Regions from separate parts of the Cellulosilyticum sp. I15G10I2 genome, predicted to be linked through region 1. Evidence: a T-box and tRNA genes for the amino acid it is inferred to sense, from the RefSeq annotation. Region 1 holds a T-box; the other holds one or more tRNA genes.
What was found. A T-box is a leader RNA that pairs with one kind of tRNA and senses whether it is charged. The one in region 1 lies ahead of tyrS (tyrosine--tRNA ligase), so its partner is inferred to be a tRNA-Tyr.
Positions count from the first base shown of each region.

Region 2: it has a tRNA-Tyr gene. The T-box ahead of tyrS (tyrosine--tRNA ligase) is inferred to sense a tRNA for this amino acid. The anticodon was not compared.

Region 1 covers NZ_FMMP01000009.1:286,037-292,389, reverse strand. Annotated here, with positions in the region: gene BN3326_RS09945 (flavodoxin family protein) at 1-786, shown strand, start outside; gene BN3326_RS09940 (YeiH family protein) at 999-2,363, shown strand; gene BN3326_RS21990 (hypothetical protein) at 2,396-2,569, shown strand; T-box leader at 2,694-2,952, shown strand; gene tyrS (tyrosine--tRNA ligase) at 3,043-4,254, shown strand; gene BN3326_RS09930 (glutathione peroxidase) at 4,530-5,012, shown strand; gene BN3326_RS09925 (MarR family winged helix-turn-helix transcriptional regulator) at 5,317-5,745, shown strand; gene BN3326_RS09920 (SDR family oxidoreductase) at 5,742-6,353, shown strand, end outside.
Region 2 covers NZ_FMMP01000010.1:673-7,025, forward strand. Annotated here, with positions in the region: tRNA gene BN3326_RS11585 (tRNA-Pro) at 1-44, shown strand, start outside; tRNA gene BN3326_RS11590 (tRNA-Lys) at 111-183, shown strand; gene BN3326_RS11595 (sensor domain-containing diguanylate cyclase) at 237-1,277, opposite strand; tRNA gene BN3326_RS11600 (tRNA-Gly) at 1,538-1,609, shown strand; tRNA gene BN3326_RS11605 (tRNA-Tyr) at 1,624-1,704, shown strand; gene BN3326_RS11610 (tetratricopeptide repeat protein) at 1,753-2,577, opposite strand; gene BN3326_RS11615 (phosphatase PAP2 family protein) at 2,773-3,624, shown strand; gene BN3326_RS21230 (DUF1540 domain-containing protein) at 3,690-3,857, shown strand; gene BN3326_RS11620 (hypothetical protein) at 3,960-5,255, shown strand; gene BN3326_RS11625 (GntR family transcriptional regulator) at 5,346-5,996, shown strand; gene abc-f (ribosomal protection-like ABC-F family protein) at 6,087-6,353, opposite strand, start outside.

The DNA.
Region 1 (6,353 bases):
AATGGAAGTCCTAAAGGGAAAGGGAACACTTATAAGGTCGCAAAGATGCTTGAGGAAGCTATGAAAAAACGGGAGTGTGGCATTGAGTTTGAGTATCTGCATCTTAGAGAGAGTGATCTTAAGGGATGTCTTGGATGCTACCGCTGCCTTGCTGATGGCGAAGCATACTGTCCGCTCCAGGATAACCAAATGAAGATTGAAGCAGCTATGCAGCAAGCAGACGCTGTTATCTTTGCGACACCTGTATACGTGATGAATGTGTCTTGGCTGTTTAAGAATTTTTTAGACAGGTTTGCTTATATTTGTCATCGGCCAAGATTTCATGGTAAAAAGGCCCTCGTTTTATCGACTACAGGAGCTCTAGGAACGGGTATTGTAAACACCATCTGTAAATATAGTGTAGGAAGCTGGGGGTTTGAAACAGCAGTAACGCTAGGCGCCGCTATATCACCTGGGATATCACAAGAAGATACAGCAAAACAGTGGATAAAAATCCAGAAGGCTGCAGACCAAGCAGCAGAAAAGTTTGTAATGGCCTTAAAGTGCAAAAAGGTACCCAAGGCAGGTTTTTTTAAGCTCTATGCCTTTCGGCTGCAAAAGGCGGCCTTTGGCAATGGAGATAGGCTAAAGGCAGATTATAATTATTGGAAAGAGAAGGGGTGGCTTGATCCAGGCTGCAATTTCTATATCCAAGTAAAGATTAATCTTATCACGCACACTTTAGCAAATGCTTTAGCGGATCTAAAGATCAAAAGTTACCCTAAGGGTGTGGGAGACAAGCACTAACGTCAATAGTTTGTCTAATAGGCACGAATATTTTAATGAAGCAAGCAGGCTCAATCTTTAATCAGATAGGGCCTTTTTTGTTGTCACAATATAAAAAACTATTGACACAAGTTAGGGGATCATATAATATAATAACAACAATACCTAGTATTCCTATATGTAATACAGGGATTATGCGGGATGACATTTAACTTGACTAAGGGGGACTTTTAATGAAGAACGAAATTGACTTAGCAGCAGCGCCTAAAGGGTGGACGAACACGAACAAACTAGCCGTTAACTTCTCATCATTATGGAAAAAAGAAGATTGGTGGACAGTTTGGTTAGGATTTATACTTATCATAGCTTCTATTGCAGGTGTCATAGCTTCACCGACACTGCCGCTAAGATGGGGACCTGGAAGAAAAGGCGCAGAGACCATTGCATCAGCTATCCCCCTTGAGAGTTTATCAGGCATTTTTATAACAGGGATCATCAGTTTAGCTTTATTTGGTTTGGCGATTTTATTTATCAAAAAAGATGATTTGAAAAAATTTATCATAGCATTTCCTTTTGTTTTTGCTTTAGCTATCTTAGCAGAACTCGGTGGAAATTATGACCCTTGGAGACATTATGGTTTTAATAGTGTAATCTGGGCACTAGGAATTGGTATCTTTATTAGTAATACGATTAAGGTACCTCATTTTATTAAAGCAGCTATTCGTACAGAATTGTACATAAAAACAGGATTGGTACTGCTTGGTGCTTCTATTTTATTTAATCGTGTGCTGGCACTAGGTTTTATGGGGCTTGGAGTTGCTTGGGTGGTAACACCTATTGTCCTTATAGCAATGTACTGGTTTTCACAAAAGGTTCTAAAGATGCAAGATAGTAAAGGTTTAGCAATAACGATAGCTTCGGCTACTTCAGTATGTGGTGTATCGGCAGCCATTGCTGCAGGGACAGCCTCTAAATCCAAAAAAGAAGAGATCAGTCTTGCTATTTCTATTACACTTATCTTTACAGTGATTATGATGATTGGCATGCCGGCTCTTGTTAATGCTCTAGGCATAGATCCGATTGTTGGCGGAGCTTGGCTGGGCGGCACAATCGATGCGACGGGAGCAGTTGTTGCAGCAGGGGCTATGCTCGGGGAAGATGCACTAGAAGTTGCGTCGGTTATTAAAATGGTACAAAATATCTTAATTGGTGTGGTTGCTTTTGCCATAGCTATTTTCTTTGCCACAGTCGTAGAGAAAAAATCAGCAAGTGAGGTTACGGTAGGACCTGCTGAAGTTTGGGTGAGAATGCCTAAGTTTATTTTTGGGTTTATCGGTGCTTCACTATTATTTTCATTCTTCCTTCCGCAAGATATAGTAGATGTCAGCTTGAAGACAACAAATGGATTCCGTGAGTTTTTCTTTACTTTAGCTTTTATTAGTATAGGGTTGGAATCCAACTTTAAAGAAATGGCTGGTATGGTAAAAGGCGGTAAGCCGCTTGCACTCTATCTAGTAGGGCAAGCCTTTAATCTTATCCTTACTTTAATTGCAGCAGAGATCTTTTTTAGCGGCAGATTTTTTACACTGCCTTTCTAATATCACCTTAAACTTAGGAAAGGAAGCTGGTTATGAAATATTTTAAATCACTGTTATTAGCTACCATTTTAGTGGCGGCAATGTATATTATTGTTACTGATGCAGGGGATTCCATGAGTCAAACCAGTGGAGCTGGTGATATTTGGTGGATGGATACTGTGGATGTAGATCGGGCTTATAGAAGTATTATTGAGAAACAGCAATAACATAGATGGGATTTTTTGTGCACGTTTAGTAGGTTGACTTGCCCTAAATTATCGCCTATAATACTAGTAATTTAATAGCTGCATAACGAAGATTTGTGGCATGCCGCATTTCGGAGTATAAGAAATAAAAGCTGTGATAAGAATGAGTAGCAATTAAGATGCCAGACAGAAAGTTACCGGGTGATGAGAGGTGCGTGGATAGGGATTGTGAATACATCTTTGAGCTGTGTACCGAACAGTTTAACTTAGTAGGCTACAACGGAAGTCGGCACCCGTTATCGTGCTAGAGTATCTCATCTTTTGATGACGTACTTGACAAGGTAAGTAATGTGAGTTACTTATGAACTTAGGGTGGTAACACGAGATGTCATCTCGTCCTTTTGAAAACAAGAGGGCGAGTTTTTTTATTGCCAGTTTTTTGTTCTTATAGACCTTGCAAATATTGAAAATAATATTTCAAGGAGATGTTAAATATGTTAAAACCAGAAGAACAAATACGAATTATTTTAAAAGGGGTGCACACCCTTGTAAGTGAGGATGAGTTGCTTTTAAAACTCAAAAAGTCCAGTGAAAGTAATAGACCCTTAACGATTAAACTCGGACTCGATCCTTCGGCACCAGATATTCATCTAGGACATGCGGTTGTGCTGCGTAAGATCAAGCAAATGCAGGATCTGGGGCATCGGGCAGTCATTATTATCGGTGACTTTACTGGAAAGATTGGCGATCCTACCGGAAAATCAAAAGGCCGGGTTGCACTTACTGATGAACAGGTACAGGAAAATGCACAGACTTACTGTGAGCAGATATTTAAAGTGCTGGATAAGGATAAGACAGAAGTGCGATTTAATAGTGAGTGGCTTTCTAAACTGACTTTTGAAGAGGTGGTTAAGCTTGCTGCAACGACTACTGTTGCCAGAATTCTTGAGCGGGATGATTTTCAAAGAAGATATGAAAACCAAATTCCTATAGGGGTCCATGAGTTTTTTTACCCGCTGATGCAAGCATATGATTCGATCGAACTAAAAGCAGATATTGAGCTGGGCGGCACTGATCAAACCTTTAATATCCTAATGGGCAGAACACTCCAAAAAACATTCAATGAGGAGCAGCAGATTGCTATATTTATGCCAATCCTTGAAGGCTTAGACGGTGTGGAAAAAATGAGTAAGAGCCTTGGTAATTACATTGGTGTAAGTGATTCTGCTGAGGTAATGTTTAAGAAGGTAATGGAAGTGCCGGACAATCTTATACTCAAATACTTTGAGCTTGCTACAGATGAGCATCCGGATGAAATAGAACAGATCAAAGCAGATCTTAGTGCAGGTAAAAACCCTAGAGATGTCAAATACCACTTAGCTCAAATCATAACTGCGCTCTACCATCCATCAGAAGAGGTGGAAAGAGCGATTGAATATTATGAGACTGCCTTTAGTAAGAAAGCTATTCCAGATGATATACCAGAACTTTTGCTTGAAGGGGATACAGTAACGATTACGGATATTATCCCACAGCTTATAAAGATGAACTGTATAAAGAGCAAAAATGAATTTGTCCGCTTAATAAGTCAAGGAGGCGTGCAGCTTAATGGGGTCAAGTTAGTATCAGCTGATATCAATAGAGTTATTATAGCTAATGATGTGATGAAACTTGGTAAAAAGCGTTTTATAAAATTAATAAAATAATATGAGGATGCTGTATGCATTTCATTAAGGAAAGTAGGGGGGTGACCCCCTACTTTTATGCCTCAATTTTTCGCCTTTTATTAAAAGTATGTTAATAAAGCTTATGGAACAAGTTGCATTTGACAAGGTCGATAAATGGCTATATAATCAAACTATATTAATTGTGCAAAACTTAATTTTGAGAAATGATGTGCTGTAGATTTACTTAGCAGCTTTTAATGAAAGCGATTTAGGGGATATCAATAAAATCAAATTTAAAAGGAGAAGTGACGTATATGAACTTTTATGATTTTAAAGCAAAAAAGATGAATGGTGAAGAAGTTAAGATGGACGCTTATAAAGGCAAAGTGATTCTGGTTGTCAATACGGCAAGCAAGTGTGGGTTTACACCACAGTTTGAAGGGTTAGAAGCATTATATAAGACCTATCAAGAGGATGGATTAGAAATTTTGGGGTTTCCATGTAATCAGTTTGGTAAGCAAGATCCAGGAACGAATGAAGAGGTGGAGCAGTTTTGTAAGCTAAACTATGGGGTTTCTTTTACGATGTTTGAAAAGGTGGATGTAAATGGAGACAATGCACATCCGATGTTTAAATTCCTAGCCCATGAAGCCAAAGGTATTTTAAGCAATAAGATAAAATGGAATTTTACTAAGTTTCTTGTAGATCAAGAAGGAAATGTTGTAGCTAGATATGCACCAACCTATAAACCAGAAAAATTAGATGAAGCCATTAAAGACCTACTTAAAAAATCATAAAATCAAAGAGCAAAGTATATTCCCCTAAGCGAGTGTTTAGGGGATTTTTTATGAAACAGGAAAGTGCGTCTTGCTTGCAAGGGACCAAACTTTCCTGTTTCACAAGCGTGTGCGTTTTTTGCACACTTTCTTGTAGAGGGGCAGAAAATGCCAGAGGGAAGTATGAAACTTTGTGAGTGTAAGATCTAATAGCCTCAGGGGAAAACCTCGCGATGATAGACTAAAAAACAGTTGACAATAAGGCATTTAATTTATACAATTTAGTTAGGTTAACTAACTAAAAATAAAAGTAGGAGAGGTTACAATGCAGGGAAATATCATTCAGGCAGCAGAAGAAATAGGCATGTTTTGTAGATTGCATATGAACATAAAAAAAGGGTTGCCTATTAGATCAAGTGAAATGGGGGTGCTCATATATATACAAAAACAAGACGAACCTGTTACGCCATTAATGATCAGTCAATTCTTTCAAATTGCCAAACCTTCGGTGACGGTGATGATTAATGAGCTGATTAGAAAAAAATATTTGGTGAAGGCGCCATCGGCTACCGATGGGAGAAGTTATACTGTTTCTATTACGGATAAAGGACAGGAACTAGTTACATCAACGCATGATGACTATTTTAAAGCCATAGCACTTCTTAAGGAAAAAATGGGAGCTGAGGATTTTGGTGTATTTCTTAAATTACTGCAAAGTGCAAATACAATACTAAAGGAAACTAGAAGCCAATGAAAATACTTATAACTGGTGCATCGGGAAATGTAGGAAGATATGTGATAAAAGAATTACTTAGTAAGGGGGAAAGCATAGTTGCAGCGGGGACCAACGTTGAGAAGTTAAAGCAGATGTTTGATGATAGAGTCGATGCCGTACAATTTGACTTTGAAAATCAAAAATCATTTGATAAAGCACTAACAGGGGTAGATCGTGTGTTTTTAATGAGGCCCCCGCATCTTGGCAAGTCAGAAGACATGTATCCGTTTATTGATGCTATGAAGGCGCATCATATAAAACTGGTCTCTTTTCTATCCTTAATGGGTATTGAAAACAATACTATACCCCCACATTATAAGATTGAAAAATATATTGAAAAGTTAGGCATTCCATATGCCCATATCAGACCGGGATTTTTTATGCAAAATCTCTCAGGGATTCATGCCGCAGAGATTAAAGAAAAAAATGAGATATTTATTCCGGCGGGTAAGAGTAAAGCAAGTTTTATTGATGCCGAAGACATTGGGCTTTCGGCAGCGACGCTGTTACATCAGTCAGAAAAGTACAAAAATACAGCACATACTATAACGGGATCAGAGTCTTTAGATTATTATCAAATCGCAGAA
Region 2 (6,353 bases), on a different contig from region 1:
GATTTGGGTTCAGGAGGCCGCAGGTTCGAGTCCTGTCACCCCGATTTACATAGGTTATGAAGAGGTAGGTTTACATACCTACCTTTCATTATGTAAACAGATAGGTATATGGGTCACTAGCTCAGTTGGTAGAGCACTTGACTTTTAATCAAGTGGTCCCGGGTTCGAATCCCGGGTGGCTCATAAAAAAGGTTCTAAGCTTTATATTAAATATAAAGTTTAGAACCTTTTTGGTGCTAGAAATTAAGTATTACTTTATTTTTGCCTGTTCTTTTGCAAACATATAGATTTTCATCAGCCTTTTTGAGGACATCATTAAGTGAAAGAGATTCGTCAACTTTAACATAAACTCCGAAACTAGCAGTAACAGAAGAAGAAATACCTTCATCTCTAATAACTGTTTTTTCTATTTCTCGCCTGATAGCTTCTACCCGTTGAAATACTTTAGTTTTATCAGTAAAATTATAAAAGAATATAATCATCTCTTCACCACCGTACCTTGCAACGATATCATTAGGACGCGTACCGCTTTTTATAATAGAAGATACTTTTTTTAGTACGGCATCACCGTAAGGGTGACCATAGGTATCATTTATCACTTTAAAGTTATCTAGATCAATCATAACAAGGGTATAATTCTGTTCATCTAAATGCGGGATAGCCTCAAGCGTTTCAAAGAAATATCGCTTATTAAATATACCAGTAAGCCCATCTCTATAGGCACTTTCCTTGATTTGAGTATATAAGAGATTATTTTCGATAGCTACACCTACATGATTAGCCAGTGATGATAGAAATGTTGCATGATCTTTAGAAAAATAATCTTTTTCTTTATGCTGAATAAGTATAAATCCTACCGCACGATTATCTACTTTGATCGGAACCCCTAAACAAGAGAAAACACTTTCTTCAGCATTTTGAGTTTCATAGATAGGCTTATTACTATTGATAATAAACTCTTCTTCAAGATGATCCAAAATAAGTTTTTTTTCTTCTTCTATAGAGGAGTAAGAAAAAGTTTTAGGCGTTGTTTCTATATATTCATTATTTGATTTAATATATATAGTAGAATATTTAGCACCAAATACACCAATCAACATATCATTAATCAATGAAAACAAATTTTGGTCTTTAATGTATTGATTAATATATTTACTTATTTCAAGTAAGTTAGTAAATACATTCAGTTTTTTTTCAAGCATTATGACTTGTTGGGATAAGTCAAAGATAGTTTTTTCAGTAAACATTTGATACTTCTCAAAAACCTGAGGATCCATGATAACTTCTCCTTCTATTTATAAAATTATAAAATAGATAATATAGTCATTATATAATAAGTACTATAAAAATATAAGGTGTTTCAGATAAATTCTCATAAATATAAAAAGAGATAAATTTTTATGTAAATCTCAAAAGTATTTAAAATAGTAAATGAATTTTTAAAAGTTTAATATGTCTTAAAATAAGATTAGGGGTTGCATCAAAGTCGAAAATCTGATATAGTACTTGAGTGAGCTTAATTAATAGCGAATATCATGCGTGAGTGGCTCAGTGGTAGAGCATCTCCTTGCCAAGGAGAGGGCCGCGGGTTCGAGTCCCGTCTCGCGCTGATTAATTTAATAGGGGAGGATTCCCGAGTGGCCAAAGGGGGCAGACTGTAAATCTGTTACGATAGTTTCGAAGGTTCGAATCCTTCTCCTCCCATCAAAAAACCAGTTAAGTGTAGACTTAGCTGGTTTTTTATTGAAAAAATTATGCCTTCAGCTGTTTCTGGGCTATTTTCATATATTTTTTAGATAAGCGTTTTTTATTTTGCTTTCTACACACATAAGAGAGATTAAAATAGATTTGCAAGTGAGAAGGACAAATTTTTATAATACTTTCAAGGGTCAGCTGAGCAAGATCATATTTTTTTAAAGCGTAGTAACATTCTGAGATGTGTGCTAAATAATCAATATTCCCTGGATGCAGTGCTTTGGCTTTATTAAGTGCTTCAAGTGCTTCGGGAAAAGAACCAAGTTCCATTAAAGCAAGTCCTAGATCATTATAAGCCAGGTCATATTGGGGATCCACTTGAATACATTTATTATAGTATTCACATGCTTGATGTAAATGACCCAGCATATGGTAAGCCTGGCCGCTTAGATACAATGCCTCTAGTGAATGCTTGTTTTTTTTGAGAATTAAAGTACAATAGTCAATACATAATAAAAAATCATCCTGATTTGAAGCTTTCTTAGCATAGTATAAGAGATTAGATGTTTTAGACTCTAATATATTTTGATATTCATCAGCTAAAGCGTAAGGAACGGATCTTTCTATTAAGAGCTGCTTTAAATGTTCGGATGAAAGTGCATTTAGCTTTTGATAATAGTATAGAGCTTTGCAGAGTATATAAAGAGAAGCATGTTGGTAAAGAAAATGAAGTTGATCTAATATGTATGCACTGCACGCAGCAGTTTCATTGAGTGCAAAAAGGAATTTGATTTTTTGATAAATATAAAAACAAGAGTGAGAGCTAAAGACTATAGCACAGTCTATATGCTGTATTGTATCAAGTAGTTTTCTCTGGGACATGAAATGCATGGCCTGTTTAAAATAGTAGTTAGGTGAAATGTCGATAGTTGGAACTGTAGTTTGGCTGACTATAATAATCCCTCCCTCTAAATAAATGAATAATTAGAATAATATATATTGTAAATCAAAAAATATACATATACAATATATATGTACAATATCTTTAAGTTTTAATAAAGAATAAGGAGCATTACAATGAATTTTCAAATACAGATCCTTCAGTATTTAGAGTCTATAAGAACAGAATTCTTAACTTCCCTTATGGTAGTTATTACGATAATGGCTGATAAATTGTTTTTGATAGCACTTATTGCATGTTTATATTGGTGCGTTGACAAAGTAAAAGGTGTGAGGCTTGCATGGATGCTTCTTTTAAGTGATGCATTTAACAAAGTCATTAAAATGACCTTCAAAATGCCTAGGCCTTTTGAAAAAGGGGTAGTTCTTCCTGTAGGCAGTGAAGAGACAGCTGGGTATTCTTTTCCAAGCGGACATACCCAAAGAGCAACAAGTTTTTGGAGTGGCAGCATGCTTGTTTTAAAGTCTAAGGCAAGTATTTTGATGGGAATATGTATCATTCTGCTTACAGCACTTTCAAGGATCTATTTAGGCCTTCATTGGCCAGCAGACACGGTAGGAGGTATTGCATTTGGGGTGCTAGCGGTCTTGTTTGCAAATCAGCTCTTAGGAGAAAAAGCAGTTATAAGCAGATGGCATGTAATGGCAGTAAGCTGTCTTGTTCTAGCGGCGCTTATAGCACCTATTGAGAATGATTTGACTAAATCTGTCGCTGCTTTATGGGGCATGACATGGGGGGCGTATATGGAGCAAAAATATATCCATTTTAAGCCCATTCAAAAAATGACTATCCAAATACTTAAGGTAATTATAGGCATATTTGGAGTGCTGATTATTTATGTAGGTGTTAAAAAAATGCTTCCTCCTTACAAAGTATATGACATGATAAGGTATGGCTTATTATTTCTATGGATCAGTGCAGGAGCACCTTACTTATTTAAGGGTCTAAATACTTATTCTAATCCATAATTAAACGGATAAAACGATTAAAAAAAGAACACAATACTTTTATAAAACTACAAGGAGTTGATTGTATGAATATGAGTATTGAGTGTGATGTAATAGAGTGTAAGTATAATAATAATGTAGAAAGATACTGCATGTTAAATAAAATAAAAGTCGTTAAACATACGGAGGCTTTATGTAGTACCATACAGGCAACTGATTGTTCAAGTTTTGAATTAAGAGATGAGCACCAATAAGAAAATCTTATTGGTGCTTTGTTAATTTTATTTTTAAGTAAAAGTAATAAATGGTATTAATAACACATATGAATAGAGTATAAAAAAAATGGGGGGATGGACATGCTCATAGAACAGAGCTATAAAGCATCTATGGCTAAAACTTTTTGTATACTATTCATAATAGCTATAACATGGACAGGCATGAATCTATATCGTTATTATACTGGACCAGAAGTAAAAATAGATACGTATATTAAGCATTTAGAAAAAAAGGAATATCATAAAATTTATGAGATGTTTGATAATGGGCCAGAACTTAATTGGTATTCAAAAGAGCAGATTATTGAATACTATACAAGAAGCTATGATAGGGAGAACAGCTTAGTAGAGATAATGAAAAAAGGAAGCGTTATTTTTAAAGGGGATCCTTCAAGTAAAGAAAACAACATAGCGTTTTGTAACGTTAGGTATATCTATAACAGCGGTGAAAAAACGGTGCCCCTTTATCTTGAGAAAATCAATAATGAGTGGCGTATTAAATTTCCTTTCCTATTATCAGAAGTTAAAATACATGCACCATTAGGTTCAGCTGTTTATATCAATGAGAGAAAGATTGAGACTTATGAAAATGAAATGTACATAGAAAGAAATGTGCTACCTGGTAAATACAAGATACAGATAGAATTTCCCAATCAAATTTATAGTACTTATAATCAAGTGATTAATGTACCTGATGAAAAAGAAGTTTTTCTGCCCTACAATACTCTGAATGTTGAGGTAGCAACAGCTAAAAATATGATCGTGCAGCTAGATGATATTAAAAAAAATAGTACGAATGGCATTGCTTCCTTCAATAACATGTTAGAAGGTAATTATAAACTAAGAGTATTTAGCCCAAATAATTTTATTGATCCAGTAGAAATGAACATAGGTGTAGATAAAGATACAAGATTATTTAGTGTGTTTGATATAACCTTATCTCAAACAGGCAAAGCTTATTTAGACGAGTTTATAAAAGCTTTTTATAAGAGTTATTTACAAGATATTAAAGATCAAAAATGTACGCATATAGAGGCTTATATTCACGAAGAAACAAGCAAAGACTTTATGAGCAATTTTACGCAGTGGTTTATTGAAAATAAAAACATTCAGGATGCAAAAATAGCAGCTGTACCGAGTCAGATGGAGATTGATAATTTAGGATTTTTACATACAGATGTATTAGAAACAATAGAATTAACCAATAAAGAATTTGATGAATATGAGAACAGATATATTAACAGGCAGTATCAGGTTATACTAGAATGGGATACAATAATTGATATATCGCAGGAGAAGTGGCTGATTACTGATAGAACAATGAAACAAAGTATTGTTTCATACAAAGATTTAGAGGGAAAATGGGTGCAATATTAAAGAAAAAACTATTGAATCTTACCCAAAATTTGATAGAATGTATTGTATACTATTATACATATAGTGCTATGAAGTTTAAGGAGGACAACTGTGATATACCAGCCTGATTCATCAGATAAATCATCCCTTAGGGGGAAGGTATTTAGTGCGATACGTGAGTCAATTTTAGAAGGAAGATATAAAGAGGGGGATGTACTTAGAGAAACAGTGATAGCAAATGAGCTTCACGTTAGTCGAACACCTGTTAGAGAAGCTATACGACAATTAGAATTAGAAGGACTTGTCCATTCGATTCCTAACAAAGAGACAGTTGTTTCTGGCATAACCCATGAAGATGTACAAGATATTTTTATGATCCGCAATAGATTAGAAGGGCTTGCAGGAAGACGTGCAGCAGAAAGGATTACCCAAGAAGAATTAGAAGAAATGGAAGAGGTGTTGGCTTTAACCGAATTTTATATAAATAAAAATGATATCAATCATATTAACGAATTAGATCATAAATTCCATGATATTATTTATAAAGCAACTAAAAGCAAGATTTTAAAACATCTGCTGTCTGATTTTCATGCTTACGTCCAAAAAACCAGAAAAGAGTCTATTGCCACGCCTGGCCGTGCTAAACGCCTTCTAGAGGAGCATACAGACATTTATAATGCCATAAAAAATAGGGAGATCGAAAAAGTAGAAAAGCTTATCGATCAACATGTGCGTAATGTAACTACTAATATGCATTTATAAAGAATAGGTTGTCGTATTAATCATTTTTGATACGACAACCTATTTATAATTATTTAAGACAATAAATTTATGTCATTTAAACAAAATAGCTTATTGACTGAATTCATCTAAAGTTACACTCAGATTATCCCACTTTTCATAGAGTGTCTTAATAAGTTCACTTAATCGTTCTTTTTCTGTCATTAACTCTCTAGATTTAACAAAATCAGTATAGATTTCTTCAAGACATAGTTGTTCATCTATTTTGGCAGTTTGATTTTCTGCTTCTTCAATTTGAACTTCTGTTTTTGAAAGTTCATTTTGAAGTTTTTTTATCTGGGCTTGATATTCTTTTTGTTGTTTCCAATCTTCTTTATT